Regions from separate parts of the Lactococcus sp. AK05 genome, predicted to be linked through region 2. Evidence: predicted binding sites of a transcription regulator. Region 2 holds the regulator's gene; the other holds the start of a gene.

Region 1 (12,230 bases), on a different contig from region 2:
ATCATTGAAATTAATGACGACGGCATTCATGTGGACCAATTTACTGACAGCACCAACATGACTATTTGTTCAATGGAATACATCTATTTTGCCCGTCCTGACAGTAATATTGCTGGAGTTAATGTGCATACTGCCAGAAAACGTTCAGGAAAAATTTTAGCCCAAGAAGCCCAAATTGATGCTGATATTGTCATCGGTGTGCCTAATTCATCACTCAGTGCCGCTTCAGGCTATGCTGAAGAATCTGGCTTGCCTTACGAAATGGGCCTGATTAAAAATCAGTATGTGGCAAGAACATTTATTCAGCCGACTCAAGAACTTCGTGAACAAGGCGTTCGCATGAAATTGAGTGCTGTTCGAGGTGTTGTAGAAGGCAAACGTGTCATTATGGTGGATGATAGTATTGTGCGTGGGACAACCAGCCGTCGCATTGTCAAACTCCTCAAAGACGCAGGCGCCGCTGAAGTTCATGTGGCAATCGCCAGTCCCGCTCTCAAATATCCATGTTTTTATGGCATTGATATTCAAGATCGTGACGAACTCATCGCAGCTACACACACGACTGATGAAATCAGAAAAGCTATCGGAGCGGATAGTCTGACCTATCTCAGCCAGACAGGACTTGTCGAGGCGATTGGTCATGATAAACTTTGCTTGTCATATTTTGATGGCGAATATCCAACGCCGCTTTATGATTATGAAGCTGACTATTTGGAATCGTTAGCGAAAAATAGCGTGAAATGAAAAACTAGAGGACTCACTCTAGTTTTTTTAGCTAAATTATAAAGCGATTATTTTAGATTACTCCTTTTAATATGTTAGGATAAGAAATAAAAGCAAGTGAGGTGAGCAAATGATTATTACAATAGTTGGAGGAACTGGACTGGTTGGCCAAGGAATTTTCAAAGAACTTGCTCAAGTTGCGGATTATGAATTACACAGTTTATCAAGAAATGGTAAATCTAAAGATAATCTAGTTGAGCCAGTCCTCTATCATTCCGCTAATCTAAATGAAACCGGTGATTGGCAAGAACTTTTACAAAAATCAGATTGGGTGATTGATGCGGTAGGAATTCTATTTCCAAGTAAATCAAAGGGAACAACTTATGAAAAAAATAGTATTCAACCAGCAAAAATAATCATTGATACAATAGTTGACTCAAAAAATCAATGTCTTTTTATTTCGGCAAACGATGGTCCCTTTTTCATGAATGACTATATGAAAGCTAAAAAAGAAGTAGAGGCTTATGGTAAAAAACGTTTGAAATCAAGATTTGTTTCTGTTTTTCCAGGAATTGTCTATGATGCTTCACGAAAAAGCAGTTATTTTCCAGCACGCCTATTGGAGCCACTCATAAAAATTCCAATTTTTTCTTTCTTAAAAAGTTATCGTCCAATTAAACGAAGTCAATTTGCTAAAGAGATTCATAAAATTATCGAAGGAAAAGAAAGTTCACTGACCTCTCGTATTAAATAAAAAACTCATGTTTAGACATGAGTTTTTCTAATTTACTTTGATTTTTTAAGAAGTGGAACTATTTTTGGATAAATAAGATAGGCGATGATAATTAAGATAATCAATGACGTAGCAATAAGATTCCATGATTTCATTAGTTCAATACTTCGAGCTGTAGGTATAGGAGTTGAAGTAATGACGAACAAGGTCTTGATAGATAAGCCATTTTTCATGATGATGAGTGAACCTAAAAGCATTAACAAAAATTGGTGAAGAATACTTCCGATATTTTGAATGGTATATTTTACCCAGATCCGTTTATCTTCAACGATATTAATAGTACTTTCATAGTCTTGAGTTAAGCTTGAATTTAAACTTCCTTTGAATAAGCTAGTAAGGAATAAACCTAGAGCAAATAGAGGACTAAAAACAATCAAAAGTAAACCTAGAAAAATGCCGATTAAAGAGTAGGTTTTGACATTATTTCCAAGTAAATTTTTGACCTTAGAGGCAAAGACAATTCCTAAAACATAAGGAAGATAAAACTGTAAAAATAAATGCTGATGACCATAAAAGCCAGCGACATACAAAGAACAAAAAAGAAATAAATAATTTCCCACTGCCCCATTAATAGCTGTCAAATATGATAATTTACGAGGGATATTTCTTTGAATTTTATTTTTGAAAAAATTCTTAGCGACAATATAGAGGGTGACCAAAAAGAAAAATCCGAAAATGAAATAATCAAATTCTAAACTATTGGCAAGTAGTCGACTTGAGCGTAATAGAAAGAGGCAAACAAAAAATAAAGCAAATAAAATAAGATATTTATATGAAGCTTTTTCTAAATCATTTGGATCAACTTTGTAATTGTCCAAATTTCCAACTAATTGGAAGGAGAGAAGATAAACTATTCCATAGAAGACAAAGAACAGGGGATATTTTAGAGAAGGGGATAAGACAAAAGAAAAGCCAAGGGTTAAAAATAAAAGTAAGCTAACTAAGGTTTTTCCTTTGATAAGCTGGTTAGTATTTTTTAGATAATAATTTACCGAAGTGTTTGACATAGGCAACCAAGCTGCACTCACTCCTAAAAGAATTCCGGATAAAGTATAGAAAGGAAAGTAGAAAGAACCCATAAATCCAAGCAAGCAACCAAGTAAACCGGCATACAATGAAATTTTTAAAAGACTATAGCTGTTGATTCTTGTTTTTATTCCCCTTATAAAGAATACGCCAGTCATTCTGAAAGTATAAAAGAGCAGAAAAGGAAGGAGGGCAAGAAGCGAGGTTCCTTTTGCAATTTGAATAAAAATCATGAATGGAAGGACAATAATTGTATTACTTAATATTAAGAGGGCAGACTTTCCCAAAGAATTTAGTTGTTGAGTCATTTTTCTCCTATCTTTTTATTTTGACATCTAAATCCATTATAAGGCAAAGTGTATTAAAAAGACAGCTTCACTAGTATTAGTACGCAAATAATTCATTTAAAAAGTGCAAATAAATTTTTATAAATAACGAATCAAAAAGTTTGACCATTACTGACCAAAGTATTATAATTAGAATGTAGTGAGAAAAAGATAATAATCACTACTAACTATGAAATCGAAATGAGGTGTTTTTATGGACATCGAAAAAATGACAACAACGATGCAAGAAGCACTTGGTTCAGCGCAACAAATTGCGCAAGTTCGTCATCACCAAGTGATTGAAGTTCCACATTTATGGCGAATTTTTGTTCAACCTAATAGTTTTGGGGCGAACTTTTATAAAGATTTAGGGATTGACCTAGATGACTTTACAAATTTAATTGAAAAAGAAATTGACAAAATTAATTCAGTAGAAGGTTCAAATATTACTTATGGTCAAAACCTAAGTCCAGATTTGTTCCAAGTATTTACTGAAGCAGACAAAATTGCGCAAAAAATGGGCGATGAATACCTATCAACTGAGATTATTCTCCTTGCCCTCTTTGAATTAAAACAAAATCCATTGATCAGTTATTTGGTCAGCCATGGACTAACAAAAGCAAAAGCGCAAGCTGCGATTGAAAAATTACGCGGAGGTGATAAAGTGACCAGTCAAAATGCAGAAGAAACATACAAAGCACTTGAAAAATATGGGGTAGATCTCGTTGCTCAAGTTAAATCAGGTAAACAAGATCCTGTCATTGGACGTGATGAAGAAATTCGTGATGTCATTCGAGTACTTTCTCGTAAAACAAAAAATAACCCTGTTCTTATTGGTGAACCTGGGGTTGGTAAAACAGCCATTGTCGAAGGATTAGCGCAAAGGATTGTCAGAAAAGACGTTCCTGAAAATCTGAAAGATAAAACAATCTTTTCACTTGATATGGGTGCCCTGATTGCAGGAGCGAAATATCGTGGTGAATTTGAAGAGCGTTTGAAAGCAGTCCTTAATGAAGTGAAAAAATCAGATGGACAAATTATCCTCTTTATTGATGAACTTCATACGATTGTTGGTGCAGGTAAAACAGAAGGTTCAATGGACGCTGGGAACCTTTTAAAACCAATGCTTGCACGTGGTGAACTCCATTTGATTGGGGCAACTACCTTGGATGAATATCGTAAATACATGGAAACAGATAAAGCACTTGAACGTCGTTTCCAAAAGGTATTGGTTACTGAACCTACTGTTGAAGATACGATTTCAATCTTGCGTGGTCTAAAAGAACGTTTTGAAATTCACCATGGAGTGACCATTCATGATAATGCTTTAGTCGCAGCAGCAACCCTTTCAAATCGTTATATTACTGACCGATTTTTACCAGATAAAGCCATTGACTTGGTTGATGAAGCCAGTGCAACAATTCGTGTAGAAATGAATTCACTCCCAACTGAACTTGACCAAGCTAATCGTCGCTTGATGCAATTAGAAATTGAAGAAGCGGCCCTCAAAAAAGAACGAGATGATGCTTCTAAGAAACGTCTTGAAATTATACGTGGTGAAATTGCTGAACTTCGAGAAGAAAATAATCAACTCAAAGCTCAATGGGAAGCTGAGAAAAAAGAAGTGGGCAATATTTCTGAAAAACGAAATGAATTAGAACATGCTCGCCACGAATTGGAAGAAGCTCAAAATGAAGGAAACTTAGAAAAAGCGGCAGCCCTTCGTTATGGTAAAATTCCTGAAATTGAAAAAGAACTCAAATCTATTGAAGAAAAAGCAAAATCAGATGATTTATCCTTAGTTCAAGAATCAGTCACTGAAGAACAAATCGCCGAAGTGGTTGGACGCATGACCGGTATTCCAATTACCAAATTGGTTGAAGGTGAACGTGAAAAATTACTTCACTTGCCAGAAACACTGCATCAAAGGGTCGTCGGACAAGATGAAGCGGTTGAAGCCGTATCTGATGCCATTATCCGTGCACGTGCAGGGATTCAAGACCCTAACCGTCCACTTGGCTCATTCCTCTTCCTCGGTCCAACTGGGGTAGGTAAGACGGAGCTTGCGAAAGCTTTGGCTGAAAATCTCTTTGATTCAGAAGAACATATGGTTCGGATTGACATGAGTGAATATATGGAAAAACACTCAGTTTCTCGTTTAGTCGGAGCCCCTCCAGGATATGTCGGCTACGATGAAGGCGGACAATTGACCGAAGCGGTTCGTCGTAATCCTTATACAATCATCTTGCTTGATGAAATCGAAAAAGCACATCCAGATGTTTTCAATATCTTGTTGCAAGTTTTGGATGACGGTCGTTTAACTGACTCTAAAGGTGTTCTCGTTGACTTTAAGAACACAGTGTTGATTATGACTTCAAATGTCGGTTCGCAATATTTGCTGGATAATGTTGGAGAAAATGGTGAAATTTCGGAAGAAACAACTGAAAACGTGATGGCTCAACTTCGGGCACATTTCAAACCAGAATTTCTAAATCGAATTGATGATACCATTCTTTTCAAACCATTAGTACTTGAAGACATCAAGAATATTATCGTTAAAATGACTAGCCAACTTTCACATCGTCTTGAAGAAATGGACGTTCAACTTGAGTTGAGTGAAAAAGTAAAAGTTTGGATTGCCGAAAATGCTTATGAACCGGCTTATGGTGCACGGCCACTCAAACGTTATTTGACAAAAGTCATCGAAAATCCATTAGCTAAGCTGATTATCGGAGGAAAAATTCCACCAAAATCAAAAGTAATTGTAACACTTATAGATAACAAGATTGACTTTGATATTCAAAAAATTGCTGAATAAATAGAAAAAAGCCGTTAGCTGATGCTGGCGGTTTTTTATATTTGATAGACAATTACAGTTGAAATGATTTGTTATTTCCGAACGATTCAATCGAAAAGTTTCAGTACTACCCGCTGGAACTTTTTTTATGTTTGAAAATCATTTAACATGGAAGTAGAATAAAATAAATCAGAAAATGGAGAATGACAGTGTCTGAGAATGCGTATGCAAAATCTGGGGTAGATGTAGAAGCAGGGTATGAGGTGGTTTCTCGTATTAAGAAGCATGTGGCTAAAACCGAACGTTTGGGTGTGCTTGGGGCACTGGGTGGTTTTGGTGGAAGTTTTGATTTATCTGTGCTTGATGTCAAAGAGCCTGTATTGATTTCGGGTACAGATGGTGTGGGAACTAAATTGATGTTAGCTATTCAAGCAGACAAACATGACACGATTGGGATTGATTGCGTGGCCATGTGCGTCAATGATATTATTGCTGCTGGGGCTGAGCCGTTGTATTTTTTGGATTATATTGCCACAGGGAAAAATATTCCTGAAAAATTGGAGCAAGTTGTGGCTGGAGTGGCCGAAGGTTGCTTGCAAGCAGGAGCAGCGCTGATTGGTGGAGAAACAGCTGAAATGCCCGGAATGTATGATGAAGATGATTACGATTTAGCTGGTTTTGCTGTGGGTGTGGCTGAAAAATCACAATTAATTGATGGTGAAAAAGATGTGGAAGCGGGCGATGTTTTGCTTGGTCTTGCCTCATCTGGGATTCATTCTAATGGATACTCTTTGGTTCGGAAAGTTTTTGCTGACTTTGATTTGAATGAATCATTGCCTGAACTTGACCAATCTTTGATTGATACTCTTTTAATTCCGACAAAAATCTATGTCAAAGAGCTTTTACCCTTGATTAAACAAAATAAAATAAAAGGAATTGCTCATATTACAGGCGGAGGATTCCATGAGAATTTACCAAGAATGTTCGGAAATAGCTTGTCAGCTGAAATTGTTGAAGGTTCTTGGAATATTTTACCAATTTTCAAAGCTCTTGAAAAATATGGGAATATCAAACATGAAGAAATGTATGAAATTTTCAATATGGGAATTGGAATGGTAATTGCTGTTGCTCCTGAAAATGCTGAAGCTCTCAAAAAAGAGTTGAATGCATTTGAAATTGGTAAAATGGTCAAAAGACAAGATTCAGCAGTAGTGATTAAAAAATAATCTTTTTCATTGAGAATAGGGGATAGCATGAAAATTGCGGTATTTGCATCAGGAAATGGCTCAAACTTTCAAACACTAGCTGAACAATTTCCAGACCAAGTGAAATTTGTTTTTTCAGATCATCATGATGCTTATGTACTTGAACGTGCTGAGCGATTAGGGGTGGCAAAGGCAAGTTTGGAATTAAAAGAATTTTCTTCAAAAGTGGATTATGAGAAGGCTTTGGTGGAAATTTTAGAAGACCAAGAAATTGATTTAATTCTCTTGGCGGGCTACATGAAAATCATTGGTGCGACGATGTTATCAAAATATAAAGGAAAGATAATCAATGTTCACCCTTCTTATCTTCCGGATTTTGCCGGTTCACCTCATGCGATTGAAGACTCACATGAGGCAAAAAAGGGGTTGGGAATCAGTATTCATTATGTTGATGAGGGTGTTGATACTGGGGAATTGATTGCTCAAATCCCGCTCGCTTATCACGAAAATTTAGAAGTCTATGAGCGTTCTGTTCATGAAGCAGAGCACAAGCTCTATCCAGAAGTCGTTCGCCAAATTATACTTCATCAGCAATGATGAAGTTTTTTCTTACGTTTTAGCTTAATAAAAAAAATAAGAGAAAATTTTCAGTTCTTTTAAGAAAATAAAACATCTAGAATACTTTTGTAAGCGCTATTTACTTTTGAAATTTAAATGCTAAAATGTAGTGGTAACATAATCTTAAGTAAAATAAGAGAAGGAAAAATGGTAAAGTATCTTAAAGAATTCAAATTTGAAAATTTTATGGTTTTCTTACTTATCACGATTGATATTGCTCTTGCGGTCTTGAGTTCGGTCTTTTTAGCAAATGTGCTCAATTCTTTGATTGCAAAAGAGATGAATCAATTTTTCTTATGGTTAGCTATTGATATTATCCTTTGGTTGGTCGATAGTTTTGTTCAAGGAGCGCGTGATGTTTGGAAAGAAATTGCCATACAAAAACAGCTTAATGCTGTACGCCGGGATATCATTGAGCCTCTGACGGAAATTTCTTATTCTGATTTTGAAAAAAATAGTAAGGAAGATTATAATTCGTGGTTAAATAATGATACAAAACTACTTTATGATAATGGTTTCCACCAGATTTATTTTGTTTATACGGGAATTGTTGCGATGCTATTCTCAGGAATTGCTATTATCTTTTTCCACTGGATATTGCTTTTGACAACCCTTTTGGTTGGAGCACTTTTGTTCTATTTTCCAAAAATGTTTAAACAATCAGTGGAACGAGATACGGAACAAGTGTCGGAACTTGCAAATGATGCCTTAGCGACATCTACGGATTACTTGCGTGGTTATGAAGTGCTTTATCATAATAAACAATTGGGTCTTATGCAAGAGCGAACCATGGGAAAATTTAATCAATTAGCTACGGCGAATGTGAAATTAATTTTTACCCGTGCTTGGATGCAGTATTCTTTATTAGGGACTAGTATGTTAGGGCAGTTTTTGATTTTAGCTGTTGCCGGTTTTCTTATCATGAATGGGCAAATTGGCATTGGTGTTGTCATGAGTGTCGGAAATTTGTCAGGAACAGTAACTAATTACTCAAAAAGTGTAGCAAATAGTTTAATATTGCTCAATGCAACGGGAAAGCTGTTAGAGAAATATGGAAAAATTACTGACGAATCAAAAGTTACTGACGGAGAAGAAGTGACAGCTTTTGAAAGTAAGTTAGAATTAAAAAATCTGGCTGTTGCATTTCCTGATGGGCAAAAAATTGAATATCCAGAAATTGTCATTGAAAAAGGAAAAAAATACGCGATTATTGGCGATAGTGGAAGTGGAAAATCAACCTTGATTAATTTGTTGGTTGGGAATAAGCAAGACTATGAAGGAGAAATTTTATTAGATGGGAAAGATTACAAAGGAATTAATCGAAAATCTTTACCTCATGTGATGAGTGTGATTATGCAATTTCCCTATCTTTTTAAGGAAACAGTAGAAGAAAATTTGACTTTAGGGCGTAAAATTTCGCCAGATATCTTTGATAAGTCGATTAGAATTGCTTGTGCTGATGACTTTGTATTTAATAAACTTGATACGGTTTATGATAAAAATTTATCAGGAGGTCAGCAAGAAAGATTATCTGTTGCTAGAGAATTAATGGGCAGTAAGCCAATTTTAGTGATGGATGAAAGTACGGCGAGTGTTGACAAAAAAACAGCTCTAGCTGTAGAAAAAAATATTTTAGAAAATCCTGATTTGACGGTGATTATGATTACACACCATCTATATGATGAAACTCAAAGTTATTTGGATGAGGTGATTCATTTAGGACAGGAAATTGCTTAAAAAATAAATTTATATTAAAAAGACACGTGCAAGTGTCTTTTTATTTTTACTTAAATTGTAACAATTTTTCTAATGAGTTCATGTATTTCTTCAATTGGCTTATCTTGACCGTTCATTAACCATTTGCGCCAAAGAGCATAAACTCCATTTGCGACAAAAGTAATGAAATATTCGTCATTTGTTTTTTCATAAAATTTCTCAATTTCTTCAATATAAATTTGACGAATAATTGGTTCGTAACCTTGACTTTCAGAAAGGAAGAGGTCATTTTTGAATTCTTCAAAGAATTTTAATTGGTTTTCAATTTTTGAACTGGCAGAAACATTCTGACGAATGATTTCAAAACTTTGAGAAATTTGAGGCTGATAGTATTGATAAATGACCTGGTCAATGGACTCAAAGTTACGATAAAAAGCCATTCTGCTAACTCCGGCTCTTTTACAAACGTTTGAAACGGTGAGTTGAGCAAGATTTTTTGGTTTTTCGGATGTTTTTTGAATTCCTAATAGTTGCAAAATAGCTGTAGTAATAAAATCTTTTGTATCGTTTTTGATAGTTTGGGAATAGTTTGTCGCTGCCATTACACTTCTCCTGATTGTGTCACACAAGCTTTTCAAAGGCTTGTATTTTTAACACTTCTATCGTACAATAATTTTACATAAGTTTCAAGTGTAACAGATGTGGATTAAGAAAAATAGAGGAAAAATTAAATGACAAATACAAATAAAAAAACAATTCTTGTAACAGGTGGTTCTGGATATATTGCTATGTTTATCATGATTGCTTTATTGAAAAAAGGCTATCGAGTACGGGCGACATTGCGGACGATGTCTCGACAAGAAGAAGTGAAAAAAATGATGGCACAAGGCGGAATTTCAGATTTTACAGATTTAGGTTTTGTCCAAACTGATTTGACAAAAGAAGAAGGCTGGAGTCAAGCCATGACTGGTGTTGATTCTGTGATTCATGTGGCTTCACCAACGCCTTTGCAACGTCCTGACGCTGATGATTTAATGGTGAAAATGGCTATAGATGGAGTGAAGTTTGTGATGAAAGCAGCCAAGCAAGCAGGAGTTAAACGAGTGGTTTTGACCTCAGCATCGGGAGCAGTTTTAGCGGGGCATAAGCATCATCCAGAAATCTTCACAGAGAAAGATTGGACAAATCTTGATGCTCCAATTAATGCATATCAACGTTCTAAAACGATGGCGGAAATGGAGTTTTGGAAACTTGCAGAAGCTTATGGTATTGAAGGAGCATCGGTTTTACCTACAGCTGTTATGGGTCCAATTCTTGGAAATGATTTTTCACATTCTAGTGCGGCTATAAAAAATATGTTTGAAGGTAAAATGCCCAGACTTTTAAATTTAGCATTTGATTATGTTGACGTTCGTGATGTTGCTGATTTACATTTGCTAGCTCTTGAAAAAGATGAAGCGATTGGTCAACGTTTCATTGCAACTTCAGGCCAAAATATTACTTACAAAAAGCAAGCCGAGTTTTTGAAAAAGGAATTTGGTACAAAAGCTAAAAAAGTATCTACTCAGGTAATTCCCGACTTTTTTGTTAAAATTTTAGCTCGATTTGATAAAAGTTTGGCGATGCCAGCTACATTTTTGGGGCAAAACACAGCTTGTTCAAATGAAAAATCAGTTAAACTTTTAGGCTGGAAACCACGTTCAGGTGAAGCAGCGATTATTCAAACGGCACAAACGATGTTGGATTTGGGAGTTATTAAAGTTGATTAAGAAAATTATGGTTTTGAAAATTTTCTATTTCCGAACGTTGTAAGCTAAAAAAGACCAAAGTCAGACTTCTGGTCTTTTTCTTCTCTCTAAAAAAGTCTAAAATAGAAACATATTGTGAAAAAAATTGGAGAGAAAAATGCATCCACATTTAAAAGAAGTTTTATTTACCAGAGAACAAATTGCCGAACGTGTCAAAGAACTTGCGGAAGTTGTTTCACGCGATTATGAGGGAAAAAATCCACTTGTTGTTGGAATATTAAAAGGGTCAATCATGTTTACGGTTGATTTACTTAAAGAATTATCAATTGATGCTGAAGTTGATTTTATGGATGTTACCAGTTATGGTTATGGGATTTCATCTTCTGGAGAAGTTAGAATTTTGAAAGATTTATCAACCGTGGCTCATGGACGTGATATTTTGATTGTTGAAGATATCATTGACACTGGAAATACTCTGCTCTATCTTAAAAAATTGCTGACAGGACGTCAAGCGCATTCAGTAAAAATTATCTCTTTATTAGATAAACCAAGTGGTCGTAAAGTTGATATTGACGCTGATTATGTTGGCTTTGAAGTGCCGGATGCCTTTATTGTGGGCTATGGAATTGATTATGCGGAACGTTACCGTCAGTTGCCATATATTGGAATTTTCAATGAAGAGTTTTTAATTAAAGACTAAAAGTAATTTCCGAACAATTATAATAAAAAAAGCCCAGTTTTAAAACTGGTGCTTTTTATTTCCAAACGATAAATGTAAAATAAAGACATGATAAAGATTTACTGACAGTTCTGTCAGTTCTTTTATAAGAAAAATATTACTGACAGAATTGTCAGCAGAAAACTTGGAGGAAATCATGTCAAAACGTGCACTTATCAGTGTTTCAGACAAAGAAAGTATTGTAGAATTTGCTAAGGAAATTCGAGAATTAGGTTGGGAAATTATCTCAACGGGTGGAACGAAAGCCGTTCTGGACCAAGAAGAAATTCCGAATATTGCAATTGATGAAGTAACAGGATTTCCAGAAATGATGGATGGGCGCCTTAAAACATTGCATCCACTAATTCATGGAGCCCTTCTTGGACGTAGAGACTTGGAAAGTCACATGAAATCAATGACAGAACATCATATTTCTCCAATTGATTTGGTTGTTGTGAACTTATATCCCTTCAAAGAAACTTTGCTTGCTGGGGGAAGTCAAGCAGAAATGATTGAGAAGATTGATATTGGTGGTCCTTCAATGTTGCGTTCAGCAGCTA
Region 2 (12,230 bases):
TCGTTACCTTCATTCAACTTTTGATGCAATTAATAAAGAAACAATGCACACTTTTCTTTCTGCCTCTAAACAAAAAGAGCCAGTCTTTCTACAAATTTATGGACAATCAGAATGTGGCCCAATGATTTGGAAAAAACACCGTTTATCAACTTTAGCGGACACTAATGCCCGTGAAATGGGGATTGGTATGCCTGGATTATCTAAAGCACGTATTGCCGATGAAAATGGAAATGAATGTCCTGCAGGTACGCCTGGAAGAATCCACTTCCTCTCAAAAGGAAGAGCTTTGACTTACTATAAAGAAGAAGAACGGTTTAATAAAGAAGTCTATGGCGACTGGTGGGATACTGGCGATTGGGGCCTCATGAATGAAGACGGAATTCTCTTTTTACATGACAGACAAGTTGATTTAATTGATAAAATTGAATCTAATTTGGCAATTGAAGATCTTCTGTTAGACCAACACGACTTCTTAGATGAAGTTGTGATTATTCGTGATAAATCTGGTAAACCACAACCTATTTTGGCTCTAGCTGAAAATGCGGAAATGGATTGGTCAGCTTGGTGGGCTTCAATTGTTGATTTGCCATTTTTAAATGAACCTATTCTTATGGCTTACGATGAAATTCCTCGTACAGCAACAATGAAAGTTCAACGATTAGCTCTTGAAAGAGAATTAGCTAAATAAGTGTTCCTAATTTTACTGACAGAGCTGTCAGCCACTTATCCATCAGCAAATTTATTATCAAAACTACTGACAAAGCTGTCAGTAGTTTTTTTGCTTAAAAAAATTAAATAATTGATGTTAATCAATTTATTTGTTAGAATTTAATAAATGACACAGTGTCATAAATTGAATGAATTGGAGACAAAATGCCTAAATCAACCTATTTCAGTCTATCTGACGAAAAACGCAATCGCGTATATGATGCCTGTTTAAATGAATTTCAGACTCATTCTTTTCACGAGGCAAAAATTATGCACATCGTAAAAGCTCTTGATATTCCGAGAGGGAGTTTTTATCAGTATTTTGAAGATTTAAAAGATGCATATTTCTATGTCCTCTCGCAAGAAACCCTTGAAATTCATGATTTATTTTTTAATTTATTAAAAGATAATTCCATTGAAGAGGCGCTAGATAAATACAAATATCTCCTTCTTGAAAATTTAATTGATTCTCCCCAATACCAACTTTATAAATATCGATTTTTAGATTGGACTTATGAACTTGAAAGAGATTGGAAACCTAAAAGTTCAGCAACCGTCCCAGCTAGTGAAAATGATAATCCAGTTTCACAAGTATTAAAATCAGTTGTTCATAATCTCGTTTATAGATTATTCAGTGAAAATTGGACTGAGAAAACTTTTATTGAAAATTATGATAAAGAAATCAAATTAGTCACCGAAGGTTTACTTAATTATATTACTGACAGAAAAAACTGAAAGGAGATTTTATGTTTTTAGCACTAAGAGAAATACGTTATAATAAAGCTCGTTACACCTTAATCGGAGCTATTATTTTTTTAATCGCTTATGTAGTCTTTATACTGTCCGGACTATCTGTAGGACTTGCCAGTCAATTTAAACAAGCCGTCCTTGATTGGAAGGCCGAAAAAGTCGTTTTATCAACAAGTTCAAATAATATTATTTCTGCTTCACAAATTACTTCTGATGATTTAAGTAATATTCATGTAGAAAATGGTTCAGAATTATCATTGTTTTCTACTTCTATGCGTAAATCAAAGAGCGAGCGAGACAATATTGCTATTATTGCACTGCCTGATAAGTCTAAAATCATGCCAGAAGTTCTTGAGGGGAAAAAATTTACTGACAATCATTTAGAAATGATTATCTCAAAAAAGCTGGCAAATCAAGGATATAAAATCGGTCAAGAAGTTTCCGTGGGAAATAATAATATTAAAATAAAAATTGTCGGAATTTCAAAATCCTCTTCTTATTCTGCCTCGCCTGTTATCTATACTTCGTTTTCCGCTTTGAATCAGATAAAGTTTGGTGAAAAAAGCACTTCAACTTCTTCCGTTAATGCTGTCGTTGTAAAATCTGGAAAAGTTAAGATTGATTCTTCTATTTCAAATCAATATAAAGTCATCTCTATTTCTGATTTAATTAACGATATTCCAGGTTATTCTGCTCAAAATATGACACTCAGCGCAATGATTTACTTCTTATTTCTGATTGTACTGTTGATTATTGGAGTCTTTATGTATGTTATAACTCTTCAAAAAGTTCCGATTTTTGGCATAATGAAAGCCCAAGGAATTTCAAATCGCATAATAATGAACTCTTTACTTGGTCAAAGCTTTATCATTAGTTTAGTTGGCGTCTTCGTTGCTTTTATAGCAAGTTATGGAACTAGCTTTATCTTACCGGATGCAATGCCTTTTGAAATTAGTCTTACAAACTGGTTGCTCTATGCTTTAATTCTCATCATCGTATCAATTATTGGGTCACTTTTTTCAATCATTACTATCCGTAAAATTGACCCAACGAAAGCAATTGGAGGTTAAAAATGAAAACAATTCTTAAAATGGAAAATGTAAAAAAATCTTTTGGTAGTGGTCATAATGAGATTCAGGCACTCAAAGGAATCGATTTAGCAGTCAATCAAGGAGAATTTGTTTCAATTATTGGTCCCTCCGGTTCAGGCAAAAGTACATTTCTCACAATTGCAGGTGGTTTACAAAGTCCAACTTCTGGGAAAATTTCAATCAATGGCTTAGATTTTACACCATTGTCAGAAAAAAAACGTTCTAAACTTAGATTTAAAGAAATAGGTTTCATCCTCCAAAGTTCTAATTTGATTCCTTATTTGACTATTGAAGAACAATTTCTCCTTATTGATAAAATCAATCACGAAAAACTAACTTCTAAAAAAGGGATTGAACTTCTTAAATCACTTGATATTTTAGACTTAAAAGATAAACATCCTAGCGATCTTTCTGGTGGTGAAAGACAAAGGGCAGCTATTGCTCGTGCTCTCTTTAATGAACCAAATTTAATTTTGGCCGATGAACCAACAGCAAGTTTAGACACTGAGCATGCTTATCAGGTTGTTGAATTATTAAGACAAGAAGTTCATTTGAAGAATAAAGCGACAATCATGGTCACTCATGACCAAAGAATGATTAAAAATAGTGACAGTGTTTATAAGATTGAAGATGGACTCTTATCAAAAATCTAAATAAAATAAAAACTACTAGCTTACTAGTAGTTTTTTCATAGAATATTTTTTATAAAAAATAATCCTTCTCTAAATAAAGAGAAGGATTATATCTAAATCATTCGTTGGTAAACCTTATTTTTTAAGGTTGTAGAATGCTTTAAGACCTTTGTATTGAGCCACTTCAGCCAATTGGTCTTCGATACGAAGCAATTGGTTGTATTTAGCCATACGGTCTGTACGTGAAAGTGAACCAGTTTTGATTTGACCAGCGTTAGTTGCAACAGCGATATCTGAGATTGTTGAATCTTCAGTTTCACCAGAACGGTGAGAAACGATTGCTGTGAAACCAGCTTCTTTAGCCATTTCAATAGCTTCGAAAGTTTCTGTCAAAGTACCGATTTGGTTAACTTTGATCAAGATAGCGTTTGAAGCATTTTCACGGATACCACGTTCAAGGTATTTAGTGTTTGTAACGAAGAAATCGTCACCAACGAGTTGAACTTTTTTACCAAGACGTTCAGTAAGGATTTTCCATCCATCCCAGTCGTTTTCGTCCATACCATCTTCAATAGTGATGATTGGGTATTTAGAAACGAGTTCTTCAAGGTAGTCAACTTGTTCAGAAGCTGAAAGTTTTTTACCGCCTTCACCTTCGAATTTAGTGTAGTCGTAAACACCGTTTTCGTAGAATTCTGATGATGCACAGTCGAAACCGATCATAACGCCATCTTCACCAGCTTTGTAACCAGCTGCTTCGATTGCTTTAAGGATAGTTTCTACACCGTCTTCAGTTCCGTCGAATTTAGGAGCGAATCCACCTTCGTCACCGACAGCTGTTTCAAGTCCACGAGCTTTAAGAATTTTCTTAAGAGCGTGGAAGATTTCAGCACCCCAACGAAGCGCTTCTTTGAATGTAGGTGCACCAACTGGTACGATCATGAATTCTTGGAAAGCGATTGGAGCGTCTGAGTGAGAACCACCATTGATGATGTTCATCATTGGAGTTGGCAATACTTTAGCGTTGAATCCGCCAAGGTAGTTGTAAAGTGGAACACCAAGTTCATCAGCAGCAGCACGAGCAGCAGCGATAGAAACACCAAGGATAGCGTTAGCTCCCAATTTACCTTTGTTTTCAGTACCGTCAAGAGCGATCATTGCACGGTCAATAGCTTGTTGGTCAGTAACTTCATAACCGATGATAGCTTCAGCGATGATGTTGTTTACGTTGTCAACAGCTTTTTGAGTACCAAGTCCGTTGTAGCGAGATTTGTCGCCATCACGAAGTTCAACCGCTTCATGTTCACCAGTAGAAGCACCTGAAGGTACCATACCGCGACCGAATGCACCGTCTTCAGTGTAAACTTCAACTTCAAGTGTTGGGTTACCGCGTGAGTCAAGGACTTCGCGAGCATAAATATCAGTAATAATTGACATTTTAGTCTCCTTATTATTTTTAAGTGCGTCTGCACTCTTAATACATCTTTGATTTTACTATTTTTTGAAAGATTTTTCAAGTGAAAATCTTCGCAAAGCTAAACTTCAAAAGGTTTTGCGCTTACATTTTGATTTTTTATCTTAACATTAATAAAAAAGGATAGAAAAATCTATCCTTATTTTTTTATTCTGTTTCAATTAAACCATAACGACCATCTGTACGACGGTAAACGACATGGGTTCCGTTACTATCAGCATCTGTAAAGACGTAGAAATCATGTCCCAACATATCCATCTGAAGCACTGCTTCTTCGGCATCCATTGGTTTTAAAGCAACATGTTTAGTACGTACAATATCTACGTGATCCTCAGCAACTTCATCGGCTTTTTCTAATGGTGCAAACTCATCGCCAAAAGCTTGTCCTGTTGGGACAGCATTGCGTGGTTTACGGTTCATACGTGTCTTATATTTACGAATTTGACGTTCGAGTTTTTCTTCAACAAAATCAATTGAAGAATACATATCTTGTGAAGTATCTTCTGCACGTAAAGTGACATTTTTAGCTGGAAGAGTTACTTCAACTTTAGCTCGTTTTTCGCTGTAAACTTTAAGATTAACATAGGCTGTTACTTCATGACCATCGTTGAAATATTTATCAAGTTTTCCGATTTTATCTTCAACATAAGCGCGGATTGCATCAGTCACTTCGACGTTTTCGCCACGGATATTAAATTTGATCATAAGAGTACCTCTTCAACAGTTCTTTTTGTTTCAATGAAGCCCTTAAACTTTTGGAATTTTCAGGACTTCTGAATCTTTTCGAACTGTCCTTTCCTTTATTTCTAATTTAATTATAACATGAAACAGCTTTCATCTCAAACAATTTGAGCGATTTTAATTTTTTTATTAGATGCACCAATTGAAACATGATTCCCTGCTTTGATTTCACCAGAGAGCAATTGTTCACTTAAAAGGTCTTCGACTTCTTTTTGAAGTGCCTTACGAAGCGGACGTGCACCATATTCTGGGTCAAAACCTACCTCAGCAATTAATTTCACCGCTGACGGTGTGAGTTTAACATGAATATCTTGTTCTGCCAGACGTTTAATCAAAGATTTACTCATAATTTTAACAATTTGTTCAATCTCTTGACTTTCCAATGAATGGAAAACAATATTTTCATCAATTCGATTAAGAAACTCAGGGCGATAATGACGTTTAAGCTCTTCTAAAATTCTTGATTTCATGGCTGAATAATCAGCTGTGATATTTTTAGCGCCAAAACCAACTGTCTTATCATCACGAAGAGCAGTCGCTCCCAAGTTTGAAGTCATTATAATAATTGTATTTCTGAAATCAACTTTGCGACCTTTAGTATCAGTCACAAAGCCATCATCTAGAATTTGCAACATGATGTTGAAAACGTCAGGATGAGCTTTTTCGACTTCATCTAAAAGAACAACAGAATAAGGTTTATTACGAACGCGTTCTGTCAATTGACCACCCTCATCATAACCTACATACCCTGGAGGAGCCCCAATCAAGCGTGAAGTTGAATGTTTTTCCATGAATTCACTCATGTCAACACGAATCATATTATCTTCACTACCAAACACACTGTCAGCCAGTGCTTTAGCAAGTTCGGTTTTACCGACCCCTGTTGGTCCAAGGAACATGAAAGAACCCATTGGACGGCGGCTGTCAGCAACACCGGAACGTGCCCGACGAATGGCTCTTGAAACGGCAGAAATAGCTTCTTCTTGTCCAACAACTCGTTTGTGTAATTCTTTTTCAAGATTGATTAAACGATCACTTTCAGACTTAGTCATTTGTGTGATTGGAACACCTGTCAGTGTTGAGGCAACAGCAACAACAGCTTGATCAGTAACTTCTTGACGTTTATCTTCTTTTACTGAGAATTTATAAATCTTGTCAGCAATTTTTTCAACTGCTTTTTCTTTTGTACGAGACGCTTTGATATCAAGTTTAATGACAGCTTCTGATAATTCTTCTTGAGCTTTGGCTAATTCTTTTTCTAAATCAAGACGTTTTGTTTGTTGATTTTTGACAGAAATTTTCACTGCTGCTGCAGCTTCATCAAGTAAATCAATGGCTTTGTCAGGCAATTTTCGGCTAGTCATATAGCGAACACTGAGCATTACAGCACTTTTAATGGCTTGGTCAGTAAATTTCACTTGATGATACTCTTCAAATTTTTCACGTAAGCCTTGCAAAATAGCAATCGCTTCATCTGGACTTGGCTCATCAACATTTATTCTCGCCAAACGGCGTTCTAAAGCTTCATCCTTTTCAATATATTTTTGATATTCATGATAGGTTGTTGCTCCGACCATTTGAAAATCACCACGAGCAAGCGCTGGTTTCAAAATATTTGCGGCATCATTGACAGAATCCATACCGCCACCAGCACCAATGATTGTGTGTAATTCATCAATGAAAATAATGACATCTGGATCACTGCTAACTTCTTCAACAATAGCTGTCAAACGATCCTCAAATTCACCTCTAAATTTTGTCCCAGCAACAACAGTCGCCATATTCAAAGCCATAATTCGACTATTCATCAAACCAATTGGAACTTGACCATTGACAATTCTTTGGGCCAAACCTTCAATAATTGCTGATTTCCCAACACCGGGCTCTCCAACTAAGACAGGATTATTTTTTGTTCTGCGGCTGAGAATATGAATCAAACGGTCAATTTCAGCTTCTCGTCCAATCATTGGGTCAAGTTTACCCAAGCGAGCTTCTTCGGTTAAATCTGAGGATACAGAGTCTAACGTTGGCGTCGTTGAATTTTCTGCAACTCCCTTTGCCATCTTACGCTTTGACATTGGAGTCACAGCTTTTTTACTTTCTGGAACTTTGAGTCCAGTTCTTTTCTCAAGCTCTTTTCGCAAAGATACAATATTGATTTTTTGTAATTTTAGAAGTTGAAGACCAAATCCATCTTCTACTTGAAGTAGGGCATAAAGCAGGTGTTCTGTTCCAACGGCTTCTGAGTTATTATGAATTGCTAAAAAACTTGCCGCAGTCATCACTTCTTCTGCACGAGGTGAAAAACGTAAAGTTGAACGTTTGACCTTAACATGACTCGATAAATCCTCTAAATCAATCAGTAAGTCAGAAGAATCAACATTCATTCCTGCAAGAAGGCTGTAAGCAATTGAGCCTGAGGTCGTTGCCATTGCAGCTAGTAAATGAGCACTTTCAATGGTGCCATATTGATATTGGTGAGCATACTCTTCCGCTTTTTCTAAAATTCGGTCAAGCGTTGGTGTATATTTTATATTTTCAAATTTCATCGTCACGGTCCAATCTGTTTATTATACTTTTCATCATTATACCACGAGTAAAGGGACTAATGGCTCCGTCAGTAATGACTAACAAAAGTAGATTTCCCTCACGTTCTGTCAGTACTTTCTCATCAAAGAGAAGTTGAACGATATCATGGGCAGCTTTACTTGAGAGATTAGCTGGAACCTTCTGGTAAAGAGCCGTTAAGAATTCATGACGAGCAGAATATTGATACTTCACAATTTTGATGTATCCACCGCCACCACGTTTTGATTCCACATCAAAGCCTTTTGAGGCCGTAAATCGTGTTTTTATCACATAATTAATCTGACTCGGCACGACATCAAATTGATTGGCTAAGTCCGCTCGTTTAATTTCAATGACTTGTGCTTCTTCTAAAAGCTTTCTCAGATAAGCTTCGATAATATCTGATGTATTTTTTTGACCTGCCATCGCTCCATCCTTTCTTTCATCCATTTTCTAAATAATCTTTGACTATTACTGACTATTATACCTGAAAAATATTATTTTTACCAAAAATAGCAATTTTAACTTACTGACAGACTTAAGCGTTGAAAAATAAAAAAACCGTTACTGACGGTTTTTTTACTTATTATATTCTAAAATAATTAGTCAACTTTTACAATTTTAACTGTCATTTCGCCAACTGGAAGTGGGACATTTACGATGTCTCCAACTTTTTTACCAATCAAAACTCGAGCAATTGGTGATTCATTAGAAATTTTTCCTGAAAATGGATCAGCTTCAGCAGTACCAACAATTTGATAAGATTCTTCGTCAGTTTCGCCAACTTCAACAAAAGTTACGTTTTTACCAAGTGCTACTTCGTCTTTAGCAATTTTTGCGTTATCAACAATTTCAGCATAACGAATCATTGTTTCAACAGTTGAAATACGTCCTTCAATAAAGGCTTGTTCATCTTTAGCTGCTTCGTACTCTGAGTTTTCTGAAAGGTCACCATAGCTACGAGCAACTTTGATACGGTCAATGACTTCTGGACGTTTCACAAGTTTTAAATTTTCAAGTTCTAATTTTAATTTATCAAGCCCTTCTTGGGTCATTGGGAATGTTTTTTCCATTATATTTCTTTCCTTTTTTATAAACTTTTTTCTCTTTTAATCAAATCTAAATTAATGATAGCTTAGCTACTTATCTTATCATTCACATATTTTTGAACATTTGCATTTTGTTCATCTAATGTTTTAGCAAAATAAACTTTTCCTGTTGTCACATCAGCAACAAAATAGAAGTAGTCATTTTGAGCAGGATCAAGTACTGCTTTAATAGATGACAAACTTGGGCTATCAACAGGACCAGGGCCAAATCCAGTATTTGTATACAAATTATATGGCGAATCTAGGTTGGTGTCAATATTAGCATCCTCTGAAAGACTTGTTTTTTCACCAAGTTTACCTTCGGCATAAAGAATTGACAGATTAGAACCCAAAGTCATTCCAGCATTCATACGATTATAGAAGGTTCCAGCAACATTTCGTCGATCATCATCATTGTTGGCTTCTTTTTCAACCAAAGCTGCTAAACTCAAAACTTCATTGACAGTCAAATTCTTTTGAGCAATTGTATCATAGTAAGGAGTGAGCTGAGTATTGGCTGCTTGAATCATATTTTCAATGACTGATTCAACTGTCGATGATTTTGTATAATCATAAGTCGCTGGGAACAAGTAACCTTCTAACTGATATTTGATTCCTGAATCTTTTGTTGGCAAGCTTGCGAACAGTTTAGGATAAGCCTTAACCATTTTAGCGATAAAGGTTGGGTCTTGAACGGTTTTCATGAAGTCTGCTTCAGAAAATGGCGTTTTTGCATTCTTTTCATTGCTTCCACTATTAACTGTCACAGCTTTAGCAATTTGTGTTAGCGTATAGCCTTCAGGAACTAAAATTTTACCTAAAGTTGGAGCAACAGGTTTTTCTGTTCCGCCTTCTTCAAGTTTGCTAGCAATCGTAGATAAGCTCATGTTTGGTGCAAGATTATAATAGCCGCTTTTAAACTCTGAATAATTTTTAAATTTTGTATAATACTGAAAAACCATTCCATTTTTAATAATGGATTGTCTTTGCAAAATTTCACCAATTTGCTTACTACTTGAACCAGCAGGAATATTGATTGACTTAGCTGTTGCATTCTTAGAATCTAGAGGTTGAATGCCAGATTTTACAAAGTTATAGCCATACCAACCAGTTCCTCCAACAACTAAAACTAAAAGAGCAACAATCACAGCAATGATTTTTCCTGCTGTTACTTTTTTCTTTTTCTTATTTTTGTTCTTATTCTTATTTTTCTTGCTAGAAGAAGTTTTTTTAGAAGGACTGTTGGTTCTTCTTGAAGGTTGATGTTTAACCATTTTTTCTGATTCTTTTTTTTCTGAAAATTGTTCTTGTTCAATCTTTTCATCTTGAACTTTTGATTCACTTCTTGAAAATTGAGGAGGAATATCTTGGTTTTGAATTTCCTCAGAAACCACTCCATCTAAATTTTGACGCAATGAATCGCCTTCTTCTGAAAGGTTTTCATTTTCTACAAAAGGTTCTTCTTCGTTTTCATCCGCTGCTGGAAAATCAAAGACGGGAAGTTTGAAAGGTTCAAGATCAACTTTCCTTGGTTCGATTTTTCGCTCAGGTTCTTCTGAGTCACTCCTGCTGGGACGTTCGAAATCTTCAGGGTCTGGGAACTTAGTTTCTGCTTGTTTGGCTGCATTTTCTTCAAGTTGGCGAAGTATTTTTTCTTTAAAACTTCCTCGAGAAAATTCAGTTGTTTCTTTGTCCACCAAATTTTTTCTCCTTATGATTAGCTTTCGCTCAATAATAAAATTTTACTTTTCCTAATTGTAACCGTTCTTTTAATTTTTTACAAATAAAAAGGGAATATTCATAAAAGTGAGGCTGATGCCTCACTTTTTATGTGTTTTAGTCTTCATCAGTATCGTCTGAATCATCTTCATCGTCTTCTACGTCGATGTCAACTTCTTCATCTACATTATCAAGTTCAACTTCTGCAAGTTCTGCGTCATAAGCAGCGACGTCATCTTTATCTTCATCTTCTGCTTGAGTATCGTATGACATGTCTTCTTCAGTTGTATCTTTTGCGCCTTCTTCATCTTCTGGATCAATTTCGTCTTCGATACCAAAAGCATTGACTTTTTTACGTTTTTTAGCTGGTTTTTCTTCTTCTTCGTCTTCAATTTCATCAAGAGCAATAACTTCTTCGTCAATCTCATCAATGGCGTACCATGAACGAAGTGCCCAGATATTATTTCCTAATGGAATGAAACTTCCGTCTGTATTGATTTCTGTATAAAAACGAGAAATACTAGCTTTAATTTCATCATCTGATTTTTCCAAATAATCTTGAATCGCTCTGATGATTTCAGAGAATTGCATTTCTTTGCCATTTTGCTCCAATAAAGCATGAGCAACTTCAATCATTGAAAGTTCTGAGATTTTTTGTCCTTCTAAGGCTGTAATTTTCAAGTTTTTACTCTCTCTTTTCCTAATATAAAATATAGGCTCATTTCCTAAAAAACGAACGCTATGTGGATTTTCTTTTTATAGTGTATATCAAAATTAGCTTGCTGTCAATATTTTACGCCAAAAAACCTCTGTTTACTCGCTTTTAGCTTAACTATACTCTCTTGTTTTTATCAAAAGAATACTAATAACATTTATTGGCTACTGACAGTAAAGAAATTAATAGTGCATTAGAACTTTATAATCGTAATCTCCGATTTTTTCGCGACCTTTAAGTTCATCAAGTTCGATAAGGAATGCACATCCGACAACAATTCCACCCATTTTTTCAACAAGTTCAATTGTAGCGGCAATTGTTCCACCAGTTGCAAGCAAATCATCAACAATCAAGACACGTTGTCCTGGTTTGATGCTGTCTGAATGCATTGTGAGTGTGTCTGTTCCGTATTCTTTTTCGTAAGTTGCTTCAATGACTTCACGAGGTAATTTACCAGGCTTACGAACTGGGGCAAATCCTACACCAAGTGCAAAAGCAACTGGACATCCAATGATGAAACCACGCGCTTCTGGACCTACAACCATATCTATTTCTTTATCTCTGGCATACTGAACAATTTCGGTAGCAGCATAGTTATAGGCATTTCCGTCTGCCATCAAAGGGCTGATGTCGCGAAAAACTACGCCTTCTTTAGGATAGTTTTCAATTGTTGCAATATAGTCTTTTAATTCCATGTTTTTGTTACTGACAGAATTGTCAGTGCTCCTTTTTTCTAACATAAGT

What was found. The regulator CtsR, encoded in region 2, represses protease genes until heat stress. The targets are predictions, from matches to a motif close to TTGGTCAAAAAAGGTCAAANA.
Region 1: the regulator CtsR is predicted to act here: its motif matches at 2,988-3,008, upstream of clpB (ATP-dependent chaperone ClpB).

Annotation. Positions count from the first base shown of each region.
Region 1 covers NZ_JBFTEI010000003.1:225,142-237,371, forward strand. Annotated here, with positions in the region: gene purF (amidophosphoribosyltransferase) at 1-744, shown strand, start outside; gene AB6B24_RS08215 (NAD-dependent epimerase/dehydratase family protein) at 854-1,477, shown strand; gene AB6B24_RS08220 (hypothetical protein) at 1,510-2,850, opposite strand; gene clpB (ATP-dependent chaperone ClpB) at 3,083-5,686, shown strand; gene purM (phosphoribosylformylglycinamidine cyclo-ligase) at 5,869-6,891, shown strand; gene purN (phosphoribosylglycinamide formyltransferase) at 6,919-7,467, shown strand; gene AB6B24_RS08240 (ABC transporter ATP-binding protein) at 7,636-9,225, shown strand; gene AB6B24_RS08245 (TetR/AcrR family transcriptional regulator) at 9,276-9,806, opposite strand; gene AB6B24_RS08250 (NAD-dependent epimerase/dehydratase family protein) at 9,936-10,973, shown strand; gene hpt (hypoxanthine phosphoribosyltransferase) at 11,110-11,652, shown strand; gene purH (bifunctional phosphoribosylaminoimidazolecarboxamide formyltransferase/IMP cyclohydrolase) at 11,828-12,230, shown strand, end outside.
Region 2 covers NZ_JBFTEI010000005.1:79,710-91,939, reverse strand. Annotated here, with positions in the region: gene AB6B24_RS10035 (class I adenylate-forming enzyme family protein) at 1-688, shown strand, start outside; gene AB6B24_RS10030 (TetR/AcrR family transcriptional regulator) at 874-1,443, shown strand; gene AB6B24_RS10025 (ABC transporter permease) at 1,455-2,528, shown strand; gene AB6B24_RS10020 (ABC transporter ATP-binding protein) at 2,531-3,202, shown strand; gene eno (surface-displayed alpha-enolase) at 3,317-4,618, opposite strand; gene raiA (ribosome-associated translation inhibitor RaiA) at 4,803-5,360, opposite strand; gene AB6B24_RS10005 (ATP-dependent Clp protease ATP-binding subunit) at 5,495-7,945, opposite strand; gene AB6B24_RS10000 (CtsR family transcriptional regulator) at 7,935-8,390, opposite strand; gene greA (transcription elongation factor GreA) at 8,567-9,040, opposite strand; gene mltG (endolytic transglycosylase MltG) at 9,100-10,752, opposite strand; gene rpoE (DNA-directed RNA polymerase subunit delta) at 10,889-11,452, opposite strand; gene AB6B24_RS09980 (adenine phosphoribosyltransferase) at 11,669-12,181, opposite strand.